Linked DNA regions of Panacibacter microcysteis. The protein of the gene in region 1 binds, or shares a complex with, the protein of each later gene. Links are inferred from orthologs where the notes say so. Each region holds a gene or a part of one and is shown in the gene's direction. Other genes may lie near its edges.

The links.
Region 2: the proteins of smc (region 1) and I5907_RS08550 are in contact, whole or in part, in a crystal structure (PDB 3ZGX), measured with the Bacillus subtilis proteins. The link is inferred for Panacibacter microcysteis from one-to-one orthologs.

What each region holds. Positions count from the first base shown.
Region 1 is NZ_JADWYR010000002.1:62,667-73,882, forward strand. What follows is about bases 6,092-10,211. They hold smc (chromosome segregation protein SMC), read left to right. Parts: upstream 6,092-6,489; coding sequence 6,490-10,011; downstream 10,012-10,211. Other genes in these bases: I5907_RS12340 (DUF3592 domain-containing protein), read left to right, coding at 10,069-10,211. Outside these bases: I5907_RS12315 (T9SS type A sorting domain-containing protein), read left to right, coding at 242-3,370; I5907_RS12320 (DUF3291 domain-containing protein), read right to left, coding at 3,517-4,182; I5907_RS12325 (alpha/beta hydrolase), read left to right, coding at 4,279-5,205; I5907_RS21785 (DnaJ domain-containing protein), read right to left, coding at 5,200-5,844; more of I5907_RS12340, read left to right, coding at 10,212-10,506; I5907_RS12345 (PorP/SprF family type IX secretion system membrane protein), read right to left, coding at 11,063-11,216. UniProt on the Bacillus subtilis protein: Required for chromosome condensation and partitioning.
Region 2 is NZ_JADWYR010000001.1:2,119,164-2,129,041, forward strand. The notes cover bases 2,650-5,421. They hold I5907_RS08550 (segregation/condensation protein A), read left to right. Parts: upstream 2,650-3,527; coding sequence 3,528-4,316; downstream 4,317-5,421. Other genes in these bases: I5907_RS08540 (PPK2 family polyphosphate kinase), read left to right, coding at 2,650-2,971; mscL (large conductance mechanosensitive channel protein MscL), read left to right, coding at 3,036-3,419; I5907_RS08555 (cation-translocating P-type ATPase), read right to left, coding at 4,459-5,421. Also shown: I5907_RS08530 (adenylate/guanylate cyclase domain-containing protein), read left to right, coding at 1-1,261; I5907_RS08535 (DMT family transporter), read right to left, coding at 1,286-2,158; more of I5907_RS08540, read left to right, coding at 2,225-2,649; more of I5907_RS08555, read right to left, coding at 5,422-7,029; rod shape-determining protein RodA, read right to left, coding at 7,191-8,531; mrdA (penicillin-binding protein 2), read right to left, coding at 8,535-9,878. UniProt on the Bacillus subtilis protein: Participates in chromosomal partition during cell division. May act via the formation of a condensin-like complex containing Smc and ScpB that pull DNA away from mid-cell into both cell halves.

The sequences.
Region 1 (11,216 bases):
AATTTTACACACAGAATCCGTATCATGAAAAAATGCAGCAAAGCCCTTCAACGTCCTTTTTAGCTTCACGCAATTTTTCCCGATACATACTAATTAAAAACAAAAGATCAGCTTATCAGCGGTTAATGATGCTAAGTTACCGCCCATAGTAAGTTGTGATTTTATATCGTGTTGTTTCCCGGTTTTATCCAGCATAAACCGACGAAGTAATACAAGATCTGTCATCCTAAAAAACGTAACTATGAACCAAAGCTATGTCTGTAAAGGGCGTGCTTTTATTTCCATGCCTTCATTGACTGTTCTCTTACTATCTGCACTATTTTTTACACTTCTTCAGTCTGTAAACGCACAACAAGCAACGAGTACTATACCGGTAAGTATCGGAAGACAATGCGGTACAACTTCAGGCACTGCAGATTCTGTTATGTACTTTGTGTACAATAAAAACCTTTCCACCATCAACAGGTTATCAGCCTGCAAACCTGATCTCGCATCTCCGGGCCTGGCCAGCAGTGCAACCAGCGTAAGTTTCAACTCTGCTGACCAGTATTTATATATGGTTCGCTACAGAACTGTAAACGGTGTACCTACTTCTTATGTATGGAGATGGGCGCCTAACTCATGCCCGGCGGGTGCTTTGCCTGTATACCAGACATACACCAACCAGGCTATTGCCGGTTTGGATTTCGATGCCAACGGTATGGGTTACCAGATCATCTTTACAGGTGCATCAGCCCCATATGGCCTCGCTTTACAACAAATCGATTTTACTACCGGAACCTTTGGTCCAATAAAAAATATTGATCTTAAAGGAAAGAAAGTTTATACGCAGAATGGCGATCTTGTTATAACGCCCGGCAACCAGTTCTTAATGGTGTGGGATAACAAATATTTTAGTTTAAACTACAGTGCATACAGCACATCAACCCCGCTCGCTGCAACTTATATAGATACAGTTACACTTACAGGTTCTTCCAAACTGGTAGGCCTTGCCTATGCGCAGGGCAAGCTTGTGGGCAGCGCATCCAGGGATGGTAGTGGCGTGTGTGGTTATTACGATTTTAATATCATTAATGGTAAACTCACCAATCTTGTTGAAGGCCCCATGCTGCAATACTCTGCCGATATGACCAATATTACATCTGGCATAGGTTCAGCAAAAAGACTTGTATCAGCTACGCCGGTAAGTGCAGGCGTGTATGATCTTACATATGATATACGTGTAGAAAATTTTGGTGATTTCCAGATATCAAACCTGCAGGTACAGGAAGATCTTACAACGATTCACCCGCTTGGTGCTGCAGCCATTTCCAACGTAAGTACAGAATGGGTACAAAACCCCTCTGGTATTGTAAAAAGTACAACTTACAACGGCATTACCGATAAGAATTTAATAAGCAGTGGACAGGTATTGCCTAATTATCCCAAAGCAAATAACTATGCTATCATCCGTGTAAAATTCAGGATGGCCTCTGTAGAAGCTGGTGTTGTTTATTATAATAATGCATCTGTTACAGGAAGGGGCTATAACAATGTTGTATTGCAGGATTCAACAACCAATGGTTCACAAGCTGATCTTAACTCGAATTATAAACCCGACGATGCAGGCGAGAATCAGCCAACACCATTCTCAGTTTCTGTGTCTGCAGAAACACCGCCCTGCAGTGTGATCAATTCCATTTTATACAGCCAGGATTTTGGTAACGGCGCAGCCTTAACCACCACGTTACCAAGCGGGGTAACAACAGAGTATGCAGCAGGCACAAACCCACTTGATGATGAAACATATATTGTTGCGAGCAATGCCTATAATGCCAACACAACCAAATTTGTAAGTCTTACAGATCACACCGGTGTTGGAAACGGACGGATGTTATTGATAAACGCTGACGTTAACAATTACAAAATGTTCGAGAAAGAAGTGGATATAACCTGTGCGAATGTGAAATATTCATTTTTACTGTATGCCGCAAACATTATGAACGATACCTACAACACTTTCTGCGACGCTTTTGGTGGTACAAAACAGCCAAAGATTACGCTCATCGTTCGTAATGCAGACAATAACAATATTATTGCTACCACCACCACCACTGAAATTACTGACCGTTGGTGGAATGCGTACGGCATGAAATGGGTAATGCCGGCCGGCGTTACAAAAATAAAACTACAGGTGTACAATACTGCCGAAGGCGGTTGCGGTAATGCATTGGCGGTGGACGATATTCAATTTGGCATTTGTGATCCTTCTCCTGTAGTTGCTGCGGCGCTTGCAAGCGTAGGCTGCCCTGGCCAAAGCGGAACACTTATAGCCAGTGTTTCTGATACAACGGGCATGAGCAGTTACTTACAGTACCAATGGCAAACATACCTGAGCGCGGTAACCGGCTGGACAAACATAGCCGGTGCTGTGACCAATACATACAATGCTATCATCAGCACAGGTTTGGCTGTTCAACCTTCTTACAGGATTATTGTTGCCGCCGATGGAAATCTGGGTAATGAAGCGTGCCAGTACACTTCCAACGCTATACAGATTACGCCGAAAGATATTTCTGTAAAACCATTATCTGTAACAAGTAATAAAGCGTTTGCATGCCCTGGCGAACCTGTAACACTTACGGTAAATGGCGGCTCATTGGGTACCAATGCAGCCTGGGAATGGCGCCAGGCCAATTGTGCCGGTACATTGCTGGGTAAAGGATCTAGCATTGTTATCTACCCGCTGGCAACTGCCAGTTATTATGTACGTGCTGCCGGGGATTGTAATGTAACCGAGTGCAGTTTTATTACCATGCCACAGCTTTGCATTCTCGCAAACGAATCAGTACTGCTGAAGGGTTCATTAAATGGCCAGTTCTCTAATCTTGTTATCTCCGTTGTTGCAGATAAGCAAATCAGGTTTTACGAAATTGAGAGGAGCTTCAATGGCATTGACTACACTACAATAAGAACAGAACAGGTGAACGATTATGTAAATAAAAACGGCTACGGTTTTAAAGATGTACTTTCTGCTGTTCGCGAAAACACGTTCTATTACAGGGTTAAAGTAACAGGTATGAACGGGGAAGTGTATATGAGCAAAGTGCTGCAACTTTCGCGCAATGGCAATGATTTTAATACGTCTGTTTCGCCAAATCCTGCATCGGTAACAGCTAAACTTTCTTTTACCTCTGCATCTTCATCTAAAGTAGCAATAAGCCTTGTGAATGCACAGGGGCAGGTGGTGCGTAAAGAAACATATGTATCTGTAGAAGGATTGAATAACTATACATTCAACAACTTAAATAATCTTGCCGCAGGTATTTATACAGTAACCGTAACAGACTCAGGTAAAACCAGCCGTACGAAACTGGTTATTCAAAGATAGTTTTTTAGGATCGGGCTTTTGTACAGGTTAGCATCGCCTGTTGTGTCACTCACTTAGCGTGTTGCACTATGTTGAGTGTTGATATGCCGTACAAGTGAGTGACACAACAAAAGTCTGATAGTAGTAATGCAGCCCACACAAAAAATTCATCCGGCGTGTAAGGGATCTGCGCCATGGAGTGTACCAAAAGATGCCAATGGCCTGAAACGCACAAACATATCTTCGCTATACCATTTTTCTTTGTGTGTTTTTTTTATTACGTCTGCATGTTCATGCATTTTATAAGCAAAGTTTTTCATTTGTGTTTTGCTTTGCCATATACTAAATGTGGCCTGTCTTATCCAGGGCATTTCGCCAATGCCTACAGAAGTAATGAAGCCGTCTGCACGGTGCATTTTTGCCGCCACACCATCTACATTTTTCCAGAAATTTTTTAAGCGGCTTAGCCTGATGGTTGCTCTTGTAAGTACTGCAATCTTTCCCTCGTAGCCTGATTGCCTGGGTAATTGGCCAAAGACCTCTTCACCATTCCATTTACCATGACCTTCTAACGGTTCGAGCAGCATGGTATATACTTCGCATTTAAAAAAATGCCACCACCCACTTATAAAACCGCCATACAGCACCCTGTTGGTTACTGTTGCGCCGGTGGCAACCGGCTGCATTGTTATAATTCCCCATTGTCGCCAGTCGGGGTGTATATCGAATGTGCCGTTTTTACCACAGCCCAATAATTTACAAAAGCGAATCCTGCTTTTCATCAACAGCGGCAGCCTGAATAAGGCCATTGACAGGAAGCCGGCCCAGCCCATGAACCGCGGATATCTGACTATAGTAAGTGTGCAGGTTAACAATAGATTGTGTTTGATTTGTTATCTTAGTTGTTTGGCAATATTACAACTTGCAATATGAAAAAGGTTCTTACAATCATTACCGTATTCTGTTTATCAACAATGTCTATGCGTGCCCAAAAAACTATTCCATTATACGAAGGCGCGGTTCCTTATGCAAAAAAATGCGAGGTTCAGCAGAAAGAAATAATTGACACCACCTGGAATAAAGACGGCATCCTGATTGTTAGCGGGGTAACTGTACCTACCATTACAGTTTTTGAAGCGCCCAAAGAAAAACGAAACGGAACGGCTGTATTGATCATTCCCGGCGGGGGGTATGGTGTAATTGCCGCCGGTCATGAGGGCAATGATTTTGCCAAAGCGTTCAACGATAAAGGTATAACCGCTTTTGTTTTGCGATATCGGTTACCCGACGATGCCTGTATGGACAATAAAGCTTATGTACCATTAATGGATGCACAGCAGGCGCTCTATTTTATCAGGCAGCATGCAACGCAGTACAATATTAGTATAGATAGGGTGGGGGTAATGGGTTTCAGCGCCGGTGGCCACCTGGCTGCATCTGTAGGCACACATTTTAATAATGCGGTTAGCAAAGCACTTGCATCGGCCAACCTGCGTCCTGATTTTTTAATACTTGGCTACCCTGTCATCAGTTTTGCAGATGATATTACGCATATGGGTTCGAGAGATAACCTGATTGGTAAGATGCCAAAGCCAGAAATGGTTCGTTACTTCTCCAACGAGTTACAGGTTAATGCCAATACACCACCCACCTTTCTCGTACATGCTTCAGATGATGATGCGGTTAAAGTGGCCAACAGCATCCGGTTTTACGATGCCCTTATTGCCAGCGAGGTTCCGGCTGAAATGCATATTTATCAGAAAGGCGGACATGGCTTTGGTATGAATAACCCCACTACCAGCGATAAATGGTTTGATCGTTGCCTTAACTGGATGACCGCCAATAAATGGTTATAGTTTTCCTGCCAGGAAAATTGCCAGGCACATAAGAATGGCCAGCACAACGGCGCCTGCGGTTTTGTATTTCCCCCAGTCTGCCTCCCGTTTTTTTCTCCGGTAAAATTGCGTTACTGTTTTTGCTGTGGCGTCGCTGGCCAGCAGCAGCATCTTGTCGTGCAGTTGTTGGTAAAATGAAAACTCCATCAGCCTGCAGGCGTTGAGCAGGGCCAGCAATATTACCTGTTTCTCTGCTGTTGCATTTTCTCGCACAAGCAATTCAAGGTTGTTTTCACTTAAAACGTCTTCTACCTGGAAAAACAATGCGTCCTGGTTCATCCTGAATGGGTCGGCACCCGCCGTAAGATCCTGTATTTTTTGAGCTGCCTTAACAATCGTTTGTGGCGTTACCCGTTCTTTTTCTTTGTACTTGTAGTTATAAGTGTAGAATCGTTTATAATGATAATCTTCCCGTTTTACATTGTCTGATAAGATTTCATAAGCTTCTGCCACTTCTTTAAACGTGGCTTCTGCCACTACATCACCGGGGTTTTTATCAGGGTGGTATTTTAGTGCCAGCCGCCTGTAAGAACGTTTGATCTCATCGCCGGAGGCGTCCGGTTTTACACCCAGCACTTTATAATAATCTTTGGCTGACATATAACGAACGCGAAGTTAGGCGTAACGGGTTGTTTATGAGCCCGGCAGCAGTACAACAATTGGGCTTCTGTTGCGTCGCACTCTTGTACTGAAGGAAGTTAATGCAACTGCTTCGGTACAATCACTGCAATGGAGCATGAGCGGGAACTCAAACTAAATTCGCAATACACGGCCACAACGGCGATCTGACCGCCAGCAATAATCAAATTTATTAATAAACAGACCAATTAAGCCTTTAATTATCAATATCTTAAAATGAATTTATAAGGCATATCTTAGTATTCGTGCGATAATTATACAAGCATATATTAAGAAAACCACACATCACAATCAGAGTTGAATAGAAACTCATAATTTATTGATTATTAATTTATTGAGGCATTTAGTTTCTTCGTAAAATCATTGTATAAGGCTGGTGTGGTAAAATACAGTAATAAGTAAAGTCTTAGCAATATCGGATTATTGCTTTTTAAGTTTAGTAAAATAAATTGATATACTTGTAAATGAATGATATATAGAATTGTTTTGAAACGTTAGGGAGCTGTTTTTTGGTATTTTCTGCACAGCTTCTCCACAGCTAAAAATGAACAGGCAAAAAGTTTACTTAATTAAGTTATGTTCGCATTTGACAAAATGGGCTAAAAAGTGAGACTAAAATCTTTGGAAATAAAAGGCTTCAAAAGCTTTGCAGATAAAACTACTGTGAACTTCGATGAAGGTATTACTGGCATTATCGGTCCCAACGGATGCGGTAAAAGCAATATTATAGACTCAATTCGGTGGGTAATTGGCGAACAAAAAATTTCGGCCCTTCGAAGCGAAAACCTCGAAGCGTTGGTTTTTAACGGCAGTCGTACCCGTAGCGCAAGCGGCCTTGCCGAAGTAAGCCTTACATTCGAAAACACCCGTAATCTCCTGCCAACAGAATTCAGCACAGTAACCGTAACCCGCCGGTTCTTTAAAAATGGTGACAGTGAGTATCGTTTAAATGATGTGGCCTGCCGCTTAAAAGATATCCATAACCTGTTTATGGATACCGGTGTTTCTACAGATAGTTACGCCATCATAGAATTAGGTATGGTGGATGATATTATCAAAGACAAAGAAAACAGCCGCCGCCGTATGTTGGAGCAGGCAGCCGGCATTACCATATACAAGACAAGGAAAAAAGAAGCCAAAAGTAAATTAGATGCAACTGAGCAGGATCTTAATCGTATAGAAGATTTACTCTTCGAAATAAATAACCAGCTCAAATCTCTTGAAAACCAGGCGAAAAAAGCGGAGAAGTATTTTGAAATAAAGAAGGACTACAAAGAGATTTCGGTAGAGCTGGCAAAAGCGGCTTTGGAAGGCTTCAATATTACTTACAGGGAACTAAATGAGCAGCAGGAAACTGAAACCAACAAAAGGGTGCAGTTAGAAGCCGAAATTGCCACTGAAGAAGCCGCGATTGAACAGGAGAAAGTTGGCTTTGTTGAAAAAGAAAGAACGCTTCAGAGTATGCAGTATGAATTCAATGTATTGCAGCAGGATGTTCGGACACAAGAAAACGAAAAGAACCTTGCCACACAAAAACTGCATTACCTCAAAGAAAAAGAGAATAATTTAAAAGATTTTCTCGCTAAGGCAGAAGGACAATTAAATGGCATTACAGAGTCTATCGAATTCAGCCAGTTGCAGGTAACAGAAGAAGAAGGTAAGCTAAAGGAACTGGAAGAAAGGCTTATCAGCGCAAAAGAAGCAGTTGAGGAAAAGCGTAACCTTTTCGATGAAAAGCGCGGTTCTGTAGATAGTCTCAGAGCGCAGTACCAGCAAACACAACGTGGCCAGTTTGATGCAGAAAAGAAAGTGGCGGTTGCCGATACCTCTATCCAAAACCTGCAGCGGGCACAAACCCAACTTACCGATGAAAAGCAAAACCGCGCTGCCCAGGTAGCACAACTGGAAAATGAATTGCAGGAAAAGGAATCTTTACTGGAAAATAAACGCATCGACCTGCAGCAGTTGCAGGAGCAGCATGAAAGGACAAAAGAGCAGATTCTTGAAACACAGGCACAACTTGAAGGTTTGAGGAACGAACTGGCAGAGGAAAACCGCAAACTTGATGCAAGAAAGAATGAGCATGCATTATTAAAAAGCCTGATCGACTCAATGGAAGGTTATCCTGAGAGTGTAAAATTCCTGCACAAGAATCCGGAGTGGAACAATGCTGCGCCTATATTGTCTGATATTATCTATGTGAACGAAGCCTACCGGGCCGCAGTGGAAAATGTGCTGGAACCTTATCTTAACTACTACGTGGTTAATACCCTGCACGAAGGCCTTACTGCGGTTCACCTGCTTGACGCACATAAGAAAGGTAAAGCCAACTTTTTTATACTTGATAAGTTAAGCGAAAGCACCGGCGAAACAAACCAGCCTGCCAATACTATACCTGCACTAAGCGTGATTGAAGTGGATGACCAGTATCGTAAACTGGCAGAACATCTTCTCGGCAACGTATACATCGCTGAAAATGAAGATGCCATTGAAAATGCTGACGGCGCGGTAATACTTGAAAAGACAGGTAAATATGTAAGAGGAAAATATACGCTCACCGGCGGAAGTGTAGGTTTATTTGAAGGTAAAAAGATTGGTCGCGCCAAAAACCTTGAAAAGCTGCACGACGAGATTGTACTGCAGGAAGCTGTGGTAAATGCGTTAAGAGCAGAAATAAAGCAGAAGCACAATGAGGTTATTGGCTATAGCGAGCAATTAAAAGAAAATGCCATTAAGCAAACGGAAAACGAGATCAACCAGCTTACCAACCAGGTTTTTGCTACAAGGAACAAAATTGAAAACTTACAGTCTGCACAGCAAAATGCACAACAAAGACTGGAAGACATTGAATATAGGTTACAGGACGAGCAGGATGCCATTTCCTCTACCCGGGAACAGTTGGGAGAATTAAACCAGCAACTACAGGCTACAGCACAGGAACTTAAACTGGTAGAGCAGGATTACCAGCTTGCAGAACAGGATTATAATAAAGCCACTGCCCAATACAATGAAAACAATCTTTTGCTTACAAGGCAGCAAAGCAAAATTGCTGCTATCAGGCAGGAGCTTGTGTTTAAAAGAAACCAGTTAAACGACCTGCAAAACCAGGTTACCAGCAACACACAACAACTTGCAGAAGCTGCCGGTAATATTACTGAAAGCCAGGAAGCGCTTGCACAAAGTGAAGCATTGCTGGTAGAACTGTTACGGAGAAAAGAGGAAGAAGAGAAAAAACTGAACGAGGCTGATCAAACATATTACAACCTTCGTAATGCTTTGCAGGCAAAAGAGAGTGAACTGCGGCACAAAACAAAAAGCCGCGAAATGGTGGAGCACCTGCTGGCAGAGATAAAAGACAAATTGAACGAACTCAAACTGCAACTGGCAGGTATGAAAGAGCGGTTAAACGTGGAGTTTAAAATAGACCTCGACGAAATACTTGATCAGCCCAGAAAAACGGATACGCCACTGGAAGAATTACAGTCAACAGCTGACAGAATGCGTAAACGCCTTGAAAATATTGGTGAAGTAAACCCCACAGCTATAGAAGCCTTCCAGGAAATGAAAAAGCGTTATGAGTTTATTCTTGAGCAAAAGAATGATCTTGTTGAAGCAAAAGAGAGCCTGTTGCAAACCATACAGGAAGTAGAAGCCACTGCCAACCAGCAGTTCCTTGATACGTTCAACCGTGTACGGGATAATTTTCAGAAAGTGTTTAAAGCATTGTTTACAGAAGAAGATACTGCGGACCTTATCTTGGAAAACCCGGAAAATCTTGCAGAAACAGGTATAGATATTATCGCCAAGCCAAAAGGTAAACGACCATCGTCAATCACACAGTTGAGCGGGGGAGAGAAAACACTTACAGCTACAGCATTACTGTTTTCCATTTACCTTATCAAGCCTGCACCATTTTGTATTCTCGATGAGGTAGATGCACCACTGGATGATGCCAACGTTGGCAAGTTTACGCAGATGATCAAGAAGTTTAGCGAGAACTCGCAGTTCATCATCGTAACACACAATAAACAAACAATGGGTGCTGTAGACGTTATTTATGGGGTAACCATGCAGGAGCCTGGTGTAAGTAAACTGGTGCCGGTTGATTTTAGAAGCCTCAGTAATTAAGCAATAAACAAATTGGGTTAATATAAAAGGAGTTGGCTAATTTGCCGACTCTGTTTTATGATCAAAATTACCATCATATTATACCTTACATGCTTTGGTTTGTACCTGCTTTTTTCAAGAACCCCGGATTTTATCGACGGAGAAATTACCAAAGCCACCATTCATTATATAAAAGATTCCACAACCGGAAAGCCCGAGCCGTTTGCGTTTTACAAAACAGATAGAAAGTCTTACGCAGTAAAGGCAGGTTATCATTTCCGCAGCTTAAAAGAAGGCCAGCAGGTAGACCTTATCTTCGAAGGCGCCCAGCCAAAACAGGCTGCCGTGTATAGCTGGTGGGGTTACTGGATCACTACCGGTGAGGTGCTGTTTTCAATCGGGTTATTGGTTGTCATGTACTATATCGCTGTTTCCGTAACAAATAACCCCACACCCGAAGCCGTTATGGAACAACTGAACTATAAGCCTGTAAAAAAGAGAAAATACGAAACCTGAAAAGCCGGAAGATAAACTGCCGTTGATTTATTCAGGCACCATTTCATGGTAGTGTTACTGCTATTGATATATACGAATTGAAATAAAAAACAAAGGGCATCAAGCTCTCGCAATGACGCCCTGTTTTAACCCTGCTGCAAGTTTATAGTAAAGTGTACTAAATCGCTTTGTAAAATTTGTGATGCTTCATAAACCATTAAAGCATTGCATAGTATAACAGACCTGCATCGTTTTGGAAGGTTTAAAAAGAAATAAAAAAAATCAGTAAATTTTTTTTGCTGCGGTAAAAAGGGGCTACTCCGGTATTTTCACACGTTATAAAAACATAGTTGAATACGATGTACCCGGCAGCAGCATAAGCATTAAGCTTCCGTTGCGTCGCACTCTTGTACTGATGAATGATGATTGGGCAACACGAAGATGATTATGTTTCCTTTATCCTTATTGACCATTCACCATTCACCACTCACCTCCTCCGTGCTGCATAACGGTCCAGCCGCACAAGTGAGTGACACAACAGGCGATGCCACCTGTACAAAAGCCCGTAAACAAATCATTAAAATTTAGGACAAGGAAGACCTTTGCTGCCCGGTGTTCTGGCTATATAAATAAGTGAAAGTTCAACGCCGCCGCGGCTTTGAGAAGCTGTCTTAAGATCTGATGTGTTAATATCGTAAGTAGCACCAAAACGCAGGTTGTTCCATTCAAGA
Region 2 (9,878 bases), on another replicon or contig:
CCCTTTGATACTATCCCTTGCAGCAATTTTCTTTTTGCTATTTTCAAAATCCTTTCTTGAAACCAAAAGGTTTACACCGCGTGCACACGCAGTTATCAATTACGGGTTTATTCCCTTGTTGTGTCTGAGTATTCTTTTCAATCTTTTAAATGAAAATCTGTACGCCTCTGTAATCAACCAAGTGATTGGTTTTGGCTTGCTGTTGTTTATGTGCATAAATGCGTTCACCATTTATAAAAGGGGTTTTTATTCGGCGAGGTTTTATATACTGGCCTGTGGTTTTTATTTTATCGGGGTTACCATTTTTATACTTAAAACATTTGCTGTTATTCCATATAATCTTTTCACATCAAATGCTATGGAAATGGGTTCGGCCATAGAAATGATGTTGTTTTCGGTATCAATGGCAGACCGTATAACGACATTCAAGAAAGAAAAAGCAAAAGCGCAGAAAGAACTCATTCAATCTTTGAAAGAAAATGAACGGTTGATAACCGAACAAAACAAAGTACTGGAAATAAAAGTAGATGAACGTACCAAAGCCTTGCAGCAAACATTGAGTGCGTTGGAAATATCGCAGAATGAACTGCAGCAAAAAAACCTCGTTATTACAAAAGAGAAGGAAAGAAGTGACCATCTTTTGCTGAATATATTGCCTTATGAAACCGCACAGGAGTTGAAGGAGACCGGTACAGCAGTTGCAAGGTTCTATGATAATGTAACGGTAATGTTTACAGATTTTAAAGATTTTACAAGTATTACAGAGCATATGCAGCCTACAGAACTGGTAACCGAATTAGATCATTGTTTCAGGGCGTTTGATGGTATTATAGACAAGTATGATATTGAAAAAATAAAAACCATCGGTGACAGTTATATGGCGGCGGCAGGCTTGCCTGTACCAGATGATGCAGGAGCAACTAAGATCATCAAAGCAGCAATCGAATTGCAGGTCTTTATGCATCAGCATAACGAGATGCGAATTTCAGGCGGGTTAAAACCTTTTGAAATTCGTATAGGTGTTCATACAGGCTCTGTTATTGCAGGCATTGTGGGCAGCAAAAAATTTGCTTACGATATATGGGGAGATACAGTAAACACCGCATCGCGTATGGAAAGTTCCGGCGTTCCGGGCAAAATAAATATCAGTGAGGCTACTTATGCGCTTATAAAAGACAATTTCAATTGTGTTTACCGCGGAAAAATTGCCGCCAAAAGCAAAGGAGAAATTGACATGTATTTTGTAGAAGGCGCGCTTTAGCTGATTTGAAAAATGGCAAAGGTTTTATCTTTTCATATTTACCATATACACACCTGCCAGAATGATCAGCAAACAACCAATCTCTGCAAGTGTTACCTGCTCTCCATACAGCATGCCCCATATTACAGCTATTACCGGAATGCCGTACGTTACCAGCGAGGCGAACAATGGTCCGTCTCTTTTTACCAGCATGTAGAATAATATTGTTGCAACGGCAGAGCCCATTACACCGAGCAGGCAGGAAGCAAGTGTGGCATGCATTACAGGTTCGCTGGTAAAGGGTAGTTCAAAATAACCGGAGAAGATAAGTATCAGTAATGCCGGTAATAATAAAAAAGCAAATGACATGGCAGCAACACTGATAGCCGCCGTATTTTGCAGGTAACGGCTTACCATATTTACGTTGCAGGCATAACACACAGTTGCCATTAAAACCAGCGATGCATAAGAAAGGTCACCTACACTTATCCCTTCATGTGCTGCAAAAGGCAATAGCAGCAACCCGATAAAACCTGTAACTACGCCGAGTATTTTGTAAATGCCGGCGGTAAGTTTAAAAAACGTTACGCCTACTATTATTGTAAACATCGGTGTAAGAGAGTTAAGGATAGCGGCCAGTGAGCTGTTTATTTTAGTCTCCGCAATGCAGTATAAAAAAGCCGGAAAAAAACTACCCAGCAAACCGGAGAGTATTACAAAACCCCGCTTATTTTTTGGTACATTCCTGAAAGCTTTATACGCAAACGGCAATAATGCAATGGCCGCACTCAATATTCTAATAGAAGCCACCTGGTAAGCTGTCAAAGCCTGCATACCCAGCTTCATAAGTATAAAAGAACTACCCCATATAACACAAAGAAGTACAAACAACACCCAGCCTGCAAAACTTTTAGCCAAATTGAAAATTTTGGCAAAGGTCTTTTTTTAAAACAATAAAAGATAACTTTAAAAAAAATGATATATATGGCTTCTGTTAAGCTGTCAGAAATAAGTACAAGGGCCCCGGGGAAACTGGACAAAGAAAAAACCAAAGCAAAAACAGCAACGATGCTGGCAGCGTTGGATGAGCTGCAGAATCTCTTATATGCAGAAAGCAAACACTCGGTACTGATTGTTATACAGGGTATGGATGCCAGTGGAAAAGATGGTGTCATCAGAAATGTATTTGGTAACCTTAACCCGCAGGGGGTAACTGTGCAGTCCTTTAAAGCGCCTACACCGCTGGAACTGTCGCACGATTTCCTTTGGCGCATTCACCAGCATACGCCTCCAAAAGGTATGATGCAGCTATTTAACCGGTCTCATTATGAAGACATTCTTATAACAAGGGTGCATAAACTTATAGATGATGATATCGCCAAAAAAAGAATGAAGGCCATCAACGATTTTGAAGACCTGCTTGTAAAACACAATCATACCCATGTGCTAAAGTTTTACCTGCATGTATCAAAAGAAGAGCAGCATAAACGCCTGGAAGAAAGATTGAGCGACAAAACAAAACAATGGAAATACAATGAGAAAGATTTTGAAGAAGCAAAGCTTTGGGATGTTTATATGAACATGTACGAAGATTGCTTTAAAAACTGCAATACTGTTCCATGGCATATCATTCCTGCAGACCAGAACTGGTATAAAGAATACCTTATAACTGAGGCGCTGTATACATTGCTTAAGAGCCTCAATATGCGTTACCCGGGGTTAAAGAAATAGCAATATTGAAGTAGTACTATTTTTATTATCTTAGATTATCTTCTTCAAAACTAAAACGAACCTTATGGGATTTATTAAAGAATTTAAAGACTTTGCTATCAGGGGAAATGTGGTAGATCTTGCAATCGCAGTAATTATTGGCGGCGCTTTCGGCAAAATCGTTACATCTTTAAATGAAGATGTTATTACCCCCCTGCTGTTGAAACCTGCATTGGAAGCCGCAAATCTTACCAACCTAAATGAGCTAACCATATTTGGCTCGGTTAAATATGGCAATTTTATCGCTGCCATATTAAATTTTGTCATAATAGCTTTTGTTTTGTTTCTTATTGTAAAAGGTGTAAACGCAACCAAAAAGAAAGAAGCAGAAAAACCTGCTGCGCCACCTGCTCCATCCACAACAGAAAAATTGCTCATGGAAATAAGAGACGAGCTGAAAAAAGGTTAATTGTGGAATACTTGTGCGGTAAACAAGGCCACGTTTACGCATACATCATACCTTTGAAATCCCGGTACAGCATACAGCGCCGGGGTTTTTCTTTTTAAAAATTACAAAGTGAATTCACCCGGTTACCAGATAAAATTGCCACAGTTCGAAGGACCGTTCGATCTTTTACTGTTTTTCATAGAAAGAGATGAGCTCGATATATACGATATTCCCATTACCCGTATTATCAAAGATTTCCTCGCCTATATACATGAGCAGGAAAAATTAAACATTGAGTTAAGCAGCGAGTTCATTTTGCTTGTTTCTACACTCATGCGCATCAAAGCAAAAATGTTATTGCCAAGAAAAGAAATAGATGCGCAGGGCAATGAAATAGATCCGCGTCAGGAACTGGTTGATAAAATACTCGAATACAAGAAATTTAAAGAAGCCGCTGTGCAAATGGCAGAAATGGAAGCCATGCGCATGCTTATGCTTAAACGCGGCAACCTGCAGAAAGAACTCGCAATGATTGGTGAAGAAGCAGCCGAAGGAACAGAAATACAAACGGTAACGCTCTTCAAACTAATGAAGGCGTTCGAGAAAGTAATGCAGCGCGTACACGACAGAAATAATAAACCTGTGCACACCGTGGTCCGCTACAATTACACCATGGAAGGCAGCCGCGAAAACATGATGGATCTTGTACGCACAGAAAAAACCGTGGCTTTCGAAAAAATATTCGATGTGTGCCAGGATCGCATACACGCCATCTTCCTTTTTCTCTCCATGCTCGAGCTGGCGCAGCAGCGCTACATGACCATCATGGTTGGCGATGGCCGCAACAACTTTATTGTGGAATGGAATGAAAACAGGGAAGAAGAAGTAGAAACGATCATCGATGTTCCCGCCAATTAGCCGCTGTTGACATAATTTTTTTTATTGATGGCCCCATTTGCATAACACAGGTGGGGCTCTTGTTGCGTCGCACTCTTGTACTGCAGTACACAGTGCAGCGATAGCGATCCGGGTGTAACAGCACCGGTATATGAGAAAGCAACTAAGCGCTGCCTTTTCTGCTCCTCTTCAGGATTTTTTCCGCTTCCACTGCAAAAAACACAACAGATGAAACACCAATAGCTGTAAGCAATTCCACTGTGGTTAAAGGCTGGGTATTAAAAAATGTATTAAGTACAGGCAAATAGATAATTGCAAGCTGCAGCAGAAAAGTAACCAGTACAGCACCGGTTAGCAATTTATTGCTCATCAGGCCTTGTTTAAACAACGATTGATATTCACTGCGTATAGCCATAACGTGCCACATCTGCCCGAGGCATAACACCGTAAAAACAATCGTCTGCCAGTGTTCAGAGCCCGTGTAAATTTCAAAAGCCTGTATACCAATTGTTAGTCCACCTGTAAGCAGGCCCACCCATACAATATGAAAAGCCATACCGCCCGAAAAAATACTTTCATCCGTCCTGCGTGGCGGCCGCTGCATGATATTTTTTTCGGCAGGTTCCATAGCAAGCGCCAGTGCAGGCAATCCGTCTGTAACAAGATTGATCCATAAAATATGTATGGGCAGCAGTGGAACGGGTAATCCTATCAACGGGGCAAGCAAGATGGCCCATATCTCCGCAGAATTGCCAGTCATAATGTATTTAATAAACTTGCGTATGTTATCATAAATACGGCGGCCTTCTTTTATAGCTTTTACAATGGTTGCAAAATTGTCGTCGAGTAAGATCATATGGGCCGACTCTTTTGATACGTCCGTACCGGTTATACCCATTGCTATTCCAATATTTGCTTTTTTTAATGACGGAGCGTCGTTTACACCATCCCCCGTCATGGCAACAAAGTGCTCCCTGGCCTGCAATGCTTTAATAATGCGCATTTTCTGTTCCGGCGAAACCCTTGCGTATACTTTTATATTTTCTACTACTGCGGCAAAAGATCCATCATCCAGTTTGGTTAGCGCGGCCCCGGTAATCGTTTTATCTTCTTTGCCGGAAATAATTCCCAATTCCTTTGCAATAACTTTTGCCGTCACAGGATGGTCACCTGTAATCATTACGGGTATAATACCGGCAGATTTGCATTCTTTTATAGCCTCTGCGGCTTCTGGCCTTGGCGGATCTATCATACCCGCAAGACCGATGATGTGCAGTTTTTCCTCTATACTGCCAGGTGTAACCGCACCAGGTAAGTGATGTAGCCACTTCATGCCATAGCCCAGCACCCGCATTCCCTTTTCTGCAAAAATATCTGCCTCATTTTTTACTGTTTCCTCCATATTATGATCGGCGCTTACGGCAAGTAAAGATTCTATGGCACCCTTGGTTACCACGAGGAATTTATCTTTATAGGCATGAATGGTGGTCATTAATTTTCTATCAGCATCAAAAGGTATTTCTGCCACCCGGGGATAAGTGTTTACGAGTTGGTCTGCGTTCTCAACATGTTGTATCGCGTACCTGTATACGGCAATCTCTGTTGGGTCTCCGTTCAACTCATCGCCTTTGCCTTCTTTTACATCATGATTAAGTAAGGCCAGCAATAACAGTGGGCTTTTGGTATCCTCAATGTGCACGGTAGTTTCAAAAGTTTTTACCTGTTTTACGGTCATTCTGTTTTCGGTAAGGGTGCCGGTTTTATCTGTGCAGATATAGGTTACAGAGCCAAGCGTTTCTACCGCATGCAGTTTTCGGGTCAGCGCATTATTACGTACCAGTCTTTTTGCACCCATGGCCAGTGCAATTGTTATTACAGCAGGCAGTGCTTCAGGAATTGCGGCTACGGCCAGGGAAAGTACGGTAAGCAACATTTTCAACCAGTCTTCTCCCCGCAGATAGCCGGCAAAAAACAGCAGTACACAAAGCAGGATAATAAATACAGATAGTTTTTTACTAAAATCGCTCATGCGCTTTTGTAAAGGTGTCGGCGGCGTGTCTTCCTGTAGCATGCTCGCAATTTTACCAAGCTCTGTTTCCATGCCTGTGGCTGTAACAATGCCTGTTGCTCTTCCATATGTTACAACAGTGCCTTTAAAAGCCATGTTCAGCCTGTCACCAGGTGGCAGGTCTTCTTTATGTAAAGTCTTTTCGGTTTTCTCTGCAGGCACAGATTCTCCGGTAAGGCCAGACTCATCAATTTTCAGTGATGCTGTTTCCATTAACCTTATATCTGCCGGTACGATTTTGCCCGCTTCCAGTAAAACGATATCACCGGTAACAAGGGCTGTTGCCGGTATATTCTGGTGCAGATTGTCTCTTATTACGGTGGCAACGGGCGCAGCAATTTTCTTTAGTGACTGCATCGCTTTTTCGGCGCGGTATTCCTGTAAAAAGCCTACCACTGCATTCAAAACGATGATAATGGAAATAACCAATGTATCCTTTAAGTCTCCTACCAGGCCGGATATAACTGCTGCTGCTACGAGCACCAGTATCATAATGTCTGCAAACTGTGAAAAGAATATAGATAAAACGGAGCGTTGGGGACCTTCCTGTAGTTCATTCGGTCCGTTGGCAGCCAGTTTCTCTTTTGCGGTGGTGGCAGAAAGGCCCTGCCTTTGGCTACCGGTTTTGGTTAATACCTCGGTTGGAGAAATGGTGTGCCAATGCATGCTGCAGGTTTTTATAAAGTTACCTCAACAATTATGAATGGAACGAATAACATTGATGCGCTGTAAGCAACAAACAGATCGCCGGAGTTGCCATAAAAATGGAACGTACAAGTGAGTGACACAACCGGCGATGCCATGAAATGCAAATGCCGGTTACATCTTTATCTCAATACCATTTGCCTGTCTGCATCGAGCCTGATGAGGATAAAAATGAGTACAGTAAATGTGAGTAGTGAAGAACCACCATAACTGATCAGTGGCAATGGAATGCCAATAATAGGGAAGAGACCAATTGTCATGCACACATTTACCGCGATGTGAAAGAAGATAATACTGGCTATACAGTAAGCATATACGCGGCTGAATGTGCTGCGCTGCCGTTCTGCGATAAAAATAATACGGAACAGCAAGAGGAAATAAATGCCCAAAAACAGCAGGCACCCTGCAAAGCCAAAGGCTTCACCCAATGAGGTGAATATGAAATCTGTGTGTTGCTCGGGCACATACTTGCCGCGTGTTTGTGTGCCTTTTAAAAAGCCTTTACCGATTAAACCACCTGAGCCGATGGCTATCTTGCTTTGGCGTACATTGTAATCATCCGGCTTTGTAACTTTTTTATCTGCCGCTTCACTTATTTGTGCACTGCGGTTTTGGCTGCAATCATAATCTTTACCTACCATGCTGTAAATACGCTGGCTTTGGTAGCATTGAAACACATTGTTGAAAACATACGGAACAGCAAACCGTTGTATGCCTACGGCCACACCCCATATCATTACAATAAAAAGAAGAATGCTTTTGTTTCTTTTTACCTGGTAGCGCAGGAAGTAGACAAACAGTGCTGCGATTATGGTAAGAATGATGGCAAGCGTATTGGGCTCCATAACAAGTGTTGCCACCACAAGTGCCCCAATAGAAAAGCCGATGATAAGGATAATGCCTGGTAAACCTTCGCGGTACATTACTATAAAAAAGCTGGCATAAGCAAGTGCAAGACCCGTTTCGTTTTGCATAATGGAAAGCAGGGCAGGCGTTAGTGCGATTGCTGCGGCAATAACCTGGGATTTGATCTTTGTAAAATCAAGATCGAGCTGAGATAAATATTTGCCAAGCGCAAGGGAGGTAAATATCTTACATAATTCGGCAGGCTGCAGGTTAAAGCCCCCGCCAAGCGGTATCCAGCTTCTTGAGCCATTGATATCTTTTCCGATAACAAAAGTGAGGAGCATTAATCCAATACCAAAAACATAAAAGAGGTTGGCAAATGCGGTGTAAAGCTTGCTATCGCTAAGCAAAATAAAAATTGCCACTACTGCAGATACACCGGCAAATAATAGCTGCTTGCTGTAGTTGGTATTGAATGCAAAGAATGCACCGGGTGTAAAGGTATCCGGGTTGTACTCCACCATAAAGATGCAGAGAATACCTATTGCAACAAGCGTAGCGTACAACCACACCATTAACCAGTCAACACCTTTTGAGATCGGAGAAGTATTTGCCATGCTTTATTTTGGTTTCCTCGGTTGATATTGTTTGGGTATGATCCCGGAATCTTTGGCAGACACATCAGTGGAATCATTTTCCTTCCTGTTAGGCTCTGCTTCAGGATCGAATGTGTGTTTGCGGTTATCTGTGGTGTTTTCGAAAACAGGGGCTTTATCTGCATCGATCTGTTTGGCAAGTTTGGCCAGCTTAATGGAATCTTTTACAGCATACCAGTGTTTGATGGCAGCAGGTATAAGATCGGCTTTGGAAATACGGTCAACCTCCGGTAAACGTTTTGCAGAGATTGTATCATTTAAATATTTTTCCATCATCAGCGATGCGATAGGTGCCGCCCATGTAGAACCAAAGCCTGCATTTTCCACAACTACCGCAATGGCAATCTTCGGGTCATCCATTGGCGCAAATGCTACGAACAAAGAGTGGTTTTTGCCATGCGGGTTTTGCGCAGTACCTGTTTTGGCGCAAATATCAATACCATCAATTTTCGCATTTACCGCTGTACCGGAGCGTGTTACATCAAGCATTGCCAGTTGCACGGCATCAAACACATCGTTTGTTATATTGGTTACTTTATGTTTTGTGCGGTATTTGCCCAGGTAGCTGGTATCGGTAATAGATTCGTTCTCTATACTGTCAACAAAATGCGGCGTGTAGTAATAACCCTTATTGGCAATAAAACACATGGCATTGGCCAGTTGTAAAGGCGTTGCCAGCATACGGTCCTGCCCTATGCCCAGCGTAAGAATGTTGCAACTGTTCCAGCGCGGCCCGGCAAAGTCGCGGTTGTATTTCGACGTGTCGGGAATATTCCCTTTGTCTTCACTGGGCAGGTCAATGTTTAATCTTACACCAAGCCCGAAAGCGTTCATGTATTCTTTCCATTTAAGATAACCCTGCTGTGTGCTGCTGAAGTTGGGATTATCTATGGCCATTCTGAACACCTGGGAAAAATAAGAATTACAGGAATGTGAAAGTGCAGCACGAAGGTTAGCAGCGTGTCCTGCATCGTGGTGTTCACATTTTACAGGCCTGCCGCATGAATAATATGCACCGCTGCAGCCGTAACCAAATGATGGTGTAATGAGGCCTTCATCTAATGCCACCAGTGCGCCCAGCGGTTTAAAGGTAGAGCCCGGAGGGTATTGACCTTTAATAGCACGGTTTAGCAATGGCCGCGCAGTATCAAGAAATAACTGGCTGAAGTTTTTTCTTCTTTCAGAACCGGTAAGCAGGTTGGGGTTGTAGGTAGGGCTGGTAGCCATTGCAAGAATGCCGCCGGTTTTAGGGTTAATAGCCACAGCGCTGCCTATTTTACTGCCAAGCAGTTTTTCTGCCAGTTGCTG